3 regions of the Planomonospora antibiotica genome follow, and region 2 is predicted to be linked to each of the others. Evidence: predicted binding sites of a transcription regulator. Region 2 holds the regulator's gene; each other region holds the start of a gene.
The links. Region 2 encodes LexA, which represses DNA repair genes until DNA is damaged. Its sites were predicted from a motif close to TCGAACANNTGTTCGA; they were not measured.

Region 1: a site for LexA is predicted at 1,496-1,511, ahead of recA (recombinase RecA). Genes of this name have one in related genera too.
Region 3: a site for LexA is predicted at 1,745-1,760, ahead of IEZ06_RS08015 (enoyl-CoA hydratase family protein). Genes of this name have one in related genera too.

The regions. Positions count from the first base shown of each region.
Region 1 is NZ_BMQE01000010.1:186,286-189,555, reverse strand. Features, by position in the region: gene recX (recombination regulator RecX) at 1-214, opposite strand, end outside; gene recA (recombinase RecA) at 280-1,386, opposite strand; gene IEZ06_RS12555 (hypothetical protein) at 1,672-1,947, shown strand; gene IEZ06_RS12550 (DUF3046 domain-containing protein) at 2,065-2,259, opposite strand; gene IEZ06_RS12545 (VOC family protein) at 2,313-2,801, opposite strand; gene IEZ06_RS12540 (pyridoxal phosphate-dependent decarboxylase family protein) at 3,074-3,270, opposite strand, start outside.
Region 2 is NZ_BMQE01000008.1:118,164-121,433, reverse strand. Features, by position in the region: gene nrdR (transcriptional regulator NrdR) at 1-294, opposite strand, end outside; gene lexA (transcriptional repressor LexA) at 1,392-2,102, shown strand; gene IEZ06_RS10235 (MalY/PatB family protein) at 2,217-3,270, shown strand, end outside.
Region 3 is NZ_BMQE01000006.1:162,651-165,920, reverse strand. Features, by position in the region: gene IEZ06_RS08025 (AMP-binding protein) at 1-344, shown strand, start outside; gene IEZ06_RS08020 (SDR family oxidoreductase) at 744-1,646, opposite strand; gene IEZ06_RS08015 (enoyl-CoA hydratase family protein) at 1,775-2,527, shown strand; gene IEZ06_RS08010 (CoA transferase subunit A) at 2,634-3,270, shown strand, end outside.

The DNA of each region.
Region 1 (3,270 bases), on a different contig from region 2:
CCTGATCCGCCGGAGAGCCCTCGACGGGGCCGTCGGGGAAGGGCCCTCCGCCCGCGTCCCGGGCCCCGCTTCCCGGGCCGCCCTCCGGCGCGCCGCGCCGCTTCCGGCCGCCGCGCCGGCCCGTCCGGGCGGGACCGGGCTCGGGCCGGTCAGGCCAGGCCCCCCAGTCTCCCGGTCCGGTCTCACCGACCGGACCGGAGTCAGGTCCCGTCACCGGTCGCCTCCAGTGTGGAGGCCCCGGTCTTCAGGCCGAGGTCCTTGACCATCCCTCGGCCCGGATCAGGCGTCACCGGGCTTGGCCGCGGCGGCCGCCTTGGAGCCCCGGCCGGAGGCGGCGGGAGCCGCCGGAGCCGCGGGGGCGGCGGGCGGCGGGGTGGCGGGGGCGTCCACCCGCGGGCCGACGCCGAGCTTCTCCTTGATCTTCTTCTCGATCTCGTTCGCCGTGTCGGGGTGGTTGCGCAGGAAGTTGCGGGCGTTCTCCTTGCCCTGGCCGAGCTGGTCGCCCTCGTAGGTGTACCAGGCGCCGGACTTGCGGACGAAGCCGTGCTCGACGCCCATGTCGATCAGGCCGCCCTCACGGGAGATGCCGACGCCGTACAGGATGTCGAAGTCGGCCACCCGGAAGGGCGGGGCCATCTTGTTCTTGACGACCTTCACCCGGGTGCGGTTGCCGACCGCCTCGGTGCCGTCCTTCAGCGTCTCGATGCGGCGGATGTCGAGACGGACCGAGGCGTAGAACTTCAGCGCCTTTCCACCGGTCGTGGTCTCGGGCGAGCCGAACATGACGCCGATCTTCTCGCGGAGCTGGTTGATGAAGATCGCGGTGGTGCCGGTGCTGTTGAGCGCGCCGGCGACCTTGCGCAGGGCCTGCGACATCAGGCGGGCCTGGAGGCCGACGTGGCTGTCGCCCATCTCGCCCTCGATCTCGGCCTTGGGCACCAGGGCCGCGACCGAGTCGATGACCAGCAGGTCGACGGCGCCCGACCGGATCAGCATGTCGGCGATCTCCAGCGCCTGCTCGCCGGTGTCGGGCTGGGAGACGAGCAGCGCGTCGGTGTCGACGCCCAGCTTCTTGGCGTAATCCGGGTCGAGGGCGTGCTCGGCGTCGATGAACGCGGCGATGCCGCCCGCGCGCTGGGCGTTGGCCACCGCGTGCAGCGCGACGGTGGTCTTACCGGAGGACTCCGGGCCGTAGATCTCGACGATGCGACCGCGCGGGAGCCCGCCGATGCCGAGCGCGACGTCGAGGGAGATGGATCCGGTCGGGATCACTTCGATGGGTGCGCGGGTCTCGTCGCCGAGACGCATGACGGAGCCCTTGCCGAACTGCCGCTCGATCTGAGCGAGCGCGGTCTCGAGCGCCTTCTCGCGGTCGTTAGCTGCCACTGGGAGCCCCCTGGAGGGTTGTGGGTCGGATCGGTGTTGCCAGAAAGCTACGGGGTGCCACCGACATTTTCCGGAGAGCACGCCACTAGGGCTGACCCGTCCAATATAGCCGAACGGCTGTTCGATCGAGGCTCGACCGCATCACCCGTCCCACCGGAGCACGGCCCCCCGCCGCGCCGCCGCCCGCTCCCCCGGGTGACATTCCCGGGCATTCCGTCAGACCTGTTGTGACCCGGCTGACCTGGGGGAATCCTGGAGCGAAAACGAACCAGAAGGTGCTTCCGCGTGACCGATACGTTCAGCAGGCAACGCCTGGCCCACCTCGAGTCCCTGTCCGCGGAGCTCCCCGGGCGGGGGCTGGTCGGCCGCATGCTCGGAGGCGGCGATCCCGTGCTGTGGGTGTGGCACCCCGGCACCGGGAGGCAGACGATCGTCTTCGCCACCCCCGCCCAGGACGGCTGGCTCTTCCTGTGGTCCCCCAGCGGCCAGGAGGGCACCGGTGATCCGGCCCACGCGGCCGGGCTGATCGGCAAGTCGCTGGAGGAGGCCCCCGACCCCTGAGCCCGGCGGCGCGGAGCCGGTCACCGGAAGAAGAGGGGGCGTCCTTCACGGGAGCGGACGCCCCGTCCGGGCCTCGGCCGGCTCCGTCCGCCGCGCGGCCGGGGATCGGCCGCCGCCCTACCGCAGCCGGGAGTCGACGCTCACCACTCCGCAGACCGCGTGCCAGACCTCCTTGGCCGCGATGCCGTCGGCCAGCGCCTGGGCCACCGTGCGGCCGCCCAGCTCCGCGATGACGTAGTCGCGGGCCCACGACTCGGCGTAGGGATCACCGAAGTGCAGCTTCATCCGGTTCCAGAAATCCGACAGGCGCATCCCTCCAGTATGGATCCCCGGGGGACGTGACCGGACTGCGACGGGATCCGTCCTCAGATGACGTGGGAGCCGTACATCTCGCCGAGGGGGTCGGCGAGCAGCTCCAGGCGCGTCCCGTCGGGGTCGCGGAAGTAGATCGAGGCGCCGCTCTCGATCTGGTGCGGCACGCCCGCGGCCTCCAGCCTGCCCCGCAGCCGCTCCCACGTCGACGGGTCCACCGAGATCGCGATGTGGTGGAGGCCGCCGAGGACCTCCGCGTAGGGGGCGAGGTCCAGGCCGGGGAAGTCGAAGAAGGCCAGCAGGTTGCCGTTGCCGATGTCGAAGAAGAAGTGGTTGGAACCCCGGTAGTCGCGGTTCTCGAAGATCTCGGTGAGGGGGAACTCCAGGAGGTCCTGGTAGAAGGCGATCGTCCGCTCGGCGTCGGAGCAGATCAGGGCGAAGTGGTGCATCCCCCGGGCGCTGCTGGGCGGGCGGTGCGCCCGCAGGTGCTCGGCCCTGATCCGCTCACGCGCCGTCTCGATCGCCGGATAGTCGATGCTCATCGCCTGACCCATCATCTCCGTGTGCCGGTTGCCCGCCGTGCCGTGTCTGAGCTATCTCTCCGTACCGGGAGTGGCTCAACCTTTCCGGACCGTCATGCCACCGTCACTCCCGCCCGTCACTCCGGGCCGTCCCGTCCCGGCGGATCACGGCCGTCACACCGCGGAGACCGCCGCCGGTCCGGCGTCGCGGCCCCGCGCCGCCCGGCCGTCACGCCGTCACCCCGTCACGCCGTCACGCCGTCACGCCGTCACGCCGTCACGCCGTCACGCCGTCACGCCATGGTGGCGAGGATCTCCTCCACGATCTCCATGGACGTGCCCGGGTGCAGGAACGCGAACCGGGCGACGGTCTCGCCCTCCCACCCGGTCGGGGTGACGAAGCCGATCTGCCCGGCGAGCAGCCGCTCGGACCACTCGTGGTAGTCCTGCGCGGTCCACCCGGTCCGGCGGAACAGCACCGCCGACAGCT
Region 2 (3,270 bases):
GGCGGATCCGGTCGCCCGGATGCTCTCCTCGACCCGCTGGCCCAGCTGCGCCAGGGAGTCCTCGCTGACGGGCCGTCCCTGGCACGCCCGCCGGACCCCGGCGATCACCTTCTCCCGGAAGAACGGCTCCGTCACCCCGCTGCGCTTGCTCACCATCAGCAGGACCGTCTCCTGCGTGGTGAACCTGCGCCCGCACTTCGGGCATGTGCGCCTGCGGCGGATGGCCCCGCCGTCCTCCGTGGAGCGGCTGTCGATGACCCGCGTGTCAGGATGGCGGCAGAACGGACAGTGCACGTGCGTCGCCTCCCTGACCGGCTCACCTGCCCCACACGCCCCGTGTCATTCCATGCGGAATGCCCGCACCCGTTCACCCGCGAAGGTGAGGTGCGGTAACAGAAACACAACTTATGGTGAAACGGGGTGGGTGGTGCCACTAGATGTTGTGGTGCAACCGTAGAAGTGCGCGACGATGAACGCAAGTTGATCGGAGTGTCCCGAGTGAAGGCGCTGATCAGGGGCGCCACCCGGGCGTGTCGTCGCCGCCCCGCCCTCCGGGCCGCCCGTCCGGGCAGGCCGGAGTCCCGCACGCGCAGCGACCGGCCGGGTACGGCCCGGCGTGGATCCCGCGCACGGTGTCACGGGCGGGGCGCGGTCCGGTGCGCTCCCGCACCAGGTCACGGAGCGGACGCGGCCCGGCGCCGCAGCTCCGCCGCACGGAACCGTCGGCGGGCACGGTCCGCGGGAATCCCGCGGCCTTCGCTCTCTACACGGGAACGAGGCGGGCGATCATCCAGAGGGCGACGAGGGCGGCCAGGAGCAGCGCGGCCACCGCCGCGCCCCGGCCTCTGCGGGTGAGCCGGAGAGGCGGCGCGACGGGGTTGCGGACCCCTCGGCGCGCCTCCGCCCTCCGCCCGGCCCCCGGCCTCCGGCGCGCCCGGCCGCCCGGGGCCGGGCGCGACCGCCCCCCGCCCGCCGCAGCCGGTCGCGGACGGACTTCGCCCGCACTCCCCGGACGCCCCTCACCCGCCGCCCGCGGGCGGCCGCCGTCCGCCGCCCGGAGACGCGCCCTTCCGCCCTCGATCAGCCGCAGGTGCGGCCGGGGCTGCCCCGCCGTCCGCCCCGTGGCCTGCCCCGCAGCCCGCCCCCGCCGGGACCGCCCCGTCCGCGTGGTCGCCTCCATGGCCCTCCCGTCGCCCCGGCCTGGCCGAACACAGGTCGAAGAAAGATCGGTGAATCGAACACCGTGTCGATCGAACTCCCGTACGATGTTGTACACCACGCCGTCGCCGATTTCGAGGAAGACTCGAACAATTGTTTGAAGATGATCTTCGACGGCGGTACGGTCGCTGTGTGCGACATGAGGAATACAGACCGGGAGGCGAGGAGATCGCATGAGCGAGCGCAAAGAGAACGGTGCGGCCGTCAGTGACCTGGCGGTGCGCAGGCGTGACTCCCTCGGCCTCACCCCCAGGCAGCGCAGGATCCTCGAGGTCATCCGTGATTCCGTGCAGCAGCGGGGATACCCGCCGTCGATGCGCGAGATCGGCGAGGCGGTGCAGCTCACCAGCACCTCCAGTGTCTCCCACCAGCTGACGGCGTTGCAGCGCAAGGGCTATCTGCGGCGCGACCCGCACCGCCCCCGCGCGCTTGAGGTCCGTCTGCCCGGCGAGCCCGTGCTCTGGGTGGACCCCGACGCGGGCGCCGACGAGGCGCCCGTCAACCGTCCGACGGCCTCCTACGTCCCCCTGGTCGGCCGGATCGCCGCCGGTGGCCCCATCCTCGCCGAGGAGAGCATCGAGGACGTCTTCGCCCTGCCCAAGCAGCTCGTCGGCGAGGGCACGCTCTTCCTGCTCCAGGTGACCGGCGACTCGATGATCGACGCTGCCATCGCCAACGGCGACTGGGTGGTCGTGCGCCAGCAGCCGGTCGCCGACAGCGGCGACATCGTCGCGGCGATGATCGACGGCGAGGCCACGGTCAAGACCTTCAAGCGCAAGGACGGCCACGTCTGGCTGGTCCCGCACAACCCCAACTACGACCCGATCCCGGGCGACGAGGCGACCGTCCTCGGCAAGGTCGTGGCGGTCCTCCGCAAGCTCTGAGTCACGGGCTCCGCCCGGTGAAGGCCGCACGGCCGGGGGCCCCGGGCCCGCCCGGTTCGCGCGCCCCGGGCCACGTTCTCCGCGCCGCTCACCGCCCCGGCCTAGGCTGGGGCGGTGAGCGACATATCCGATCTGAACGATCTGACGTTGGAGAGCCTGACCACCCGCGACGGGGCGAAGTGGTCCCTCGCCGAGCCCGGGGTGATCCCCGCGTGGGTCGCGGACATGGACTTCCCGGTCGCCCCCGCCGTACGGGAGGCCCTGGCCCGCCGGATCCACGGCGACCTCGGTTATCCCGCCTGGCTCGACCAGCTCGGGGACGGCCCGCTGGCGGAGGTCTTCGCCGCACGGATGGAGCAGCGGCACGGCTGGCGCGCCGATCCGGCGCACGTGCGCTCCTTCACCGACATCAACCAGGCCCTCCAGGTCGTCCTGCACGTCGCCACCCGGCCCGGCGACGCGGTGGCGCTGCACGTCCCGACCTACCCGCCCTTCCTGGAGACGCTCGCCGAGATGGGCCGGCCGCCGCTCCCGATCCCGATGGAGCCCGTGGGCGACTCCTGGGGCTTCGACGCCGACGCCCTGGCCGCCCGGCTCGCCGAGGGCCGCTGCCGGGTGCTGCTGCTGGTCAACCCGCAGAACCCGACCGGGCGCTCGTTCACCCGCGAGGAGCTGACGGTCCTCGCCGAGCTGGCCGAACGCCACGATCTGCTCGTCGTCTCCGACGAGATCCACGCCGACCTGACCCACGCCCCGTCCGCGCACGTCCCCTTCGCCACCCTGCTGCCGGAGCGGACCGTCACGCTGACCTCCGCCACCAAGGCCTTCAACCTGGGCGGCATCCGCTGCTCCGTGGCGCACTTCGGGCCGCCCGCCCTGCGCGCCGCCATGGCCGCCCAGCCCAGGCACATGTACGGCGCGGCCCATGTGTTCGGGGTCGACGCGACCGTCGCGGCCTGGACGCGCGGGGACGGCTGGCTGGAGGAGGTCAGGGCGGTGCTCGCCCGCAACCGGAGCCTGGTCGCCGGAGGGCTCCCCGAGGGCGTGCGCTACCGGATCCCCGACGCCACCTATCTGGCCTGGCTGGACTTCACGGACCTGGCCCTGGGCGAGGACCCCGCCGAGTTCCTGAAGCGCGAGGCGCGGGTGATGCTCAGCCAGGGTCCGC
Region 3 (3,270 bases), on a different contig from region 2:
GGCGCGGCAATCTGACGATCACCGGCCGGTCGAAGGACATGTTCACGGTCGGCGGGTTCAACGTCTACCCGGCCGAGGTCGAGCAGGTCCTCGCCCGCCACGGGGCGGTCGCCGAGGCCGCCGTGGTCGGGGTCCCCGACGCGCGGCTGGGCGAGGTCGGCCGCGCCTACGTCGTGCTCCGGCCCGGCGCCGCCGTCACCCCGGAGGCGCTCGTCGCGCACTGCCGGGCGGCGCTGGCGAATTTCAAGGTGCCCCGGGAGGTGCTCGTCGTCGACGGCCTGCCGCGCAACGCGGCGGGGAAGGTGCACAAGGCCGCGCTCCCCGGCGGTCCGGCGGAGTCGTGAGCTGCCGAGGCGCCACCGGCGGCTGAGCCTCGCGGGCGAGGACGGCGGCCAGGAGAGCCGGAGCCGTCCGGACCCCGCCGGTCCGCAGGGCGGCTCACCGCTGACGGCGTCCCTGAGCGCTTCCTGTGCCCGGGTGCCTCTCCCCAGGACCCGGGCACAGGAAGCGCGGCCTGCAGAGCAGCAGAACCGCAGCGGAAAGCGGCGCCGGTGTTCGCGATCGGGCCGCCGGACGATTGTGCCGGACCGGTCCGGCGGGGCGCGTCCGGCGCCGGATTGAAAAACCGTCTGCGACTTCCGCGGTACACGGCTACCGCGGAAGTCGCAGGAGCCTCCACGCAGTCCGTTCCCGAAAGCATCGCCGCCACCGGTAGCACCCCTCCGGTGGCGGCACCCCGGCGCTCAGACCCCGTAGACGGGCTCGGGGGCGGCGGCGTCGGCCAGCAGGCCGGTGATCACCGGGCCGAGGTCGGCGGCCTCCCAGCGGGCGCCGTTGTCGGAGGCCGGGCCGTGCCGGAAGCCCTCCATCACGCAGATCCGGCCGCCCTCGACCTCGAAGACGCGCCCCGTCACCCCTCGCGACCCGGCCGAGGCGAGCCAGGCCACCAGGGGTGAGACGTTCTCCGGGGCCATCGCGTCGAAGGAGCCGTCCCGCGGGGCCGTCATCGTCGCGGCGAAGACCCGCTCGGTCATCCGGGTCCGGGCGGCCGGGGCGATCGCGTTGACGGTCACGCCGTACCGGGCCAGCTCGGCGGCGGCCACCAGGGTGAGGCCCGCGATGCCCGCCTTGGCCGCGGCGTAGTTGCCCTGCCCCACACTGCCGAGCAGGCCCGCCCCGGACGAGGTGTTGACCACCCTGGCGTCCACCGGCCGGCCCGCCTTGGACTCGGCCCGCCAGTGCAGCCCGGCGTGCTTGAGCGGCAGGAAGTGGCCCCTGAGGTGGACCCGCACCACCGCGTCCCACTCCTCCTCCGACAGGTTCACCAGCATGCGGTCGCGGAGGAAGCCCGCGTTGTTGACCAGCACGTCCAGTCGGCCGTACGCCTCCAGGGCGGTCTCCACCAGGCGCCGGGCCCCGCCGCCGTCGGCGACGTCGGAGCAGTCGGCCACCGCCTCGCCGCCCAGCGCGCGGATCTCCTCGGCCACCCGCCGGGCGGGGCTCTCCGACCCGCCCTCCCCGGCGGCGCTCACGCCGAGGTCGTTGACCACGACCCTGGCGCCCTGCCGGGCGAGCTCCAGGGCGTGCGCGCGGCCGAGGCCGCGCCCGGCCCCGGTGACGACGGCGACGCGGTCCTTGCAGATCATCGTCGGCTCTCCTCAGCGGTGACGGCGGGGCGGAAGGGCCGGCCCGCCTCCCCGCGAACTCGGGGAGGCGGTCACGCCGTTCCTTTGCTACCTTAATTTCTAACAAATGTTTGGTGGAAAGGCAGCCTATGGGAATCTCCACCAGGAAGCACGGCGACGGCGTCCGCGAGATCGTCGTGGACGTCCCCCCGGTCAACGCCCTGCCGGTGCAGGCCTGGTTCGAGCTGGCGGAGGCCGTGCGGGAGGCAGGGGGCGACGCCGGGAGCCGGGTCGTGGTGCTCCGCGCGGAGGGCCGGGGCTTCAACGCCGGGGTGGACATCAAGGAGATGCAGGCCGCCTCCGGGTTCGAGGCGCTGGTGGGCGCCAACCGCGGCTGCCACGCGGCGTTCGCGGCCGTCTACGGGTGCGAGGTGCCGGTCATCGCGGCCGTGCACGGGTTCTGCCTGGGCGGCGGCGTCGGCCTGGCGGGCAACGCCGACATCGTGGTCGCCGCCGAGGACGCCTACTTCGGCCTGCCCGAGGTGGAGCGGGGCGCGCTCGGAGCCGCCACCCACCTGGCCCGCCTCGTCCCCCAGCACCTGATGCGCGCGATGGTCTACACCTGCCGGAACGTCACGGCGGCCGAGCTGCACGCGTTCGGCTCGGTGCTGGCGGTCGCGCCCGCCGATCGGCTCCGCGAGACCGCCTTCGAGGTCGCCGCGCAGATCGCCGCCAAGGACCCCTACGTGATCCGCCGGGCCAAGGAGTCGCTGAACGGCATCGACCCGGTCGACGTCAACCGCAGCTACCGCTTCGAGCAGGGCTTCACCTTCGAGCTCAACCTGATGGGCGCCGGCGACCGGCACCGCGCCGCCTTCGTCACCGAGAGGGCGCGGGGATGACGGGCTCCCGGGAGCGGGCCCGGCGCGGCGGGCGGGACGGCCGACGGGGGGACGGAGCCGTCCGTGGAGCGGGGGAGGAGCGGTGAGCGCGCCGATGAGCAAGGTGATGACGGCCGAGGAGGTCGTCGCCTCGCTGGAGAGCGGCATGACGGTCGGCATCGGCGGCTGGGGCTCGCGGCGCAAGCCGATGGCCCTGGTCCGCGCGGTCTGCCGGTCCGCCCTGAAGGACCTGACGATCGTGTCGTACGGCGGGCCCGACGTGGGCCTGCTCTGCGCCGCGGGCAAGGTCCGCCGGGTGGTCGCCCCCTTCGTGACGCTCGACTCGGTCCCCCTGGAACCGAACTTCCGGGCCGCCCGGCAGAACGGGACGGTCCGGCTCACCGAGTACGACGAGGGCATGTTCATGTTCGGCCTGCTCGCCGCGGCGCACCGGCTGCCGTTCCTGCCGACCCGCGCCGGGCTCGGCTCGGACGTCATGCGGGTCAACCCGGAGCTGCGCACGGTCCGCTCGCCGTACGACGCCGCGGGGAGGCCGTACGGCGCCGCCGGGGAGGGCCCGGGGGAGGACACGGGGGCGGACGCGGAGGGGAGCGCGGAAGGGAACGCGGAGGGGGAGGGCGAGGAGCTGGTCGCGGTGCCGGCGCTGACGCTGGACGCGGCTCTGATCCACCTGGACCGGGCCGACACCCGCGGCAACGGCCGGTACCTCGGTCCCGACCCCTACCTGGACGACCTGTTCGCCA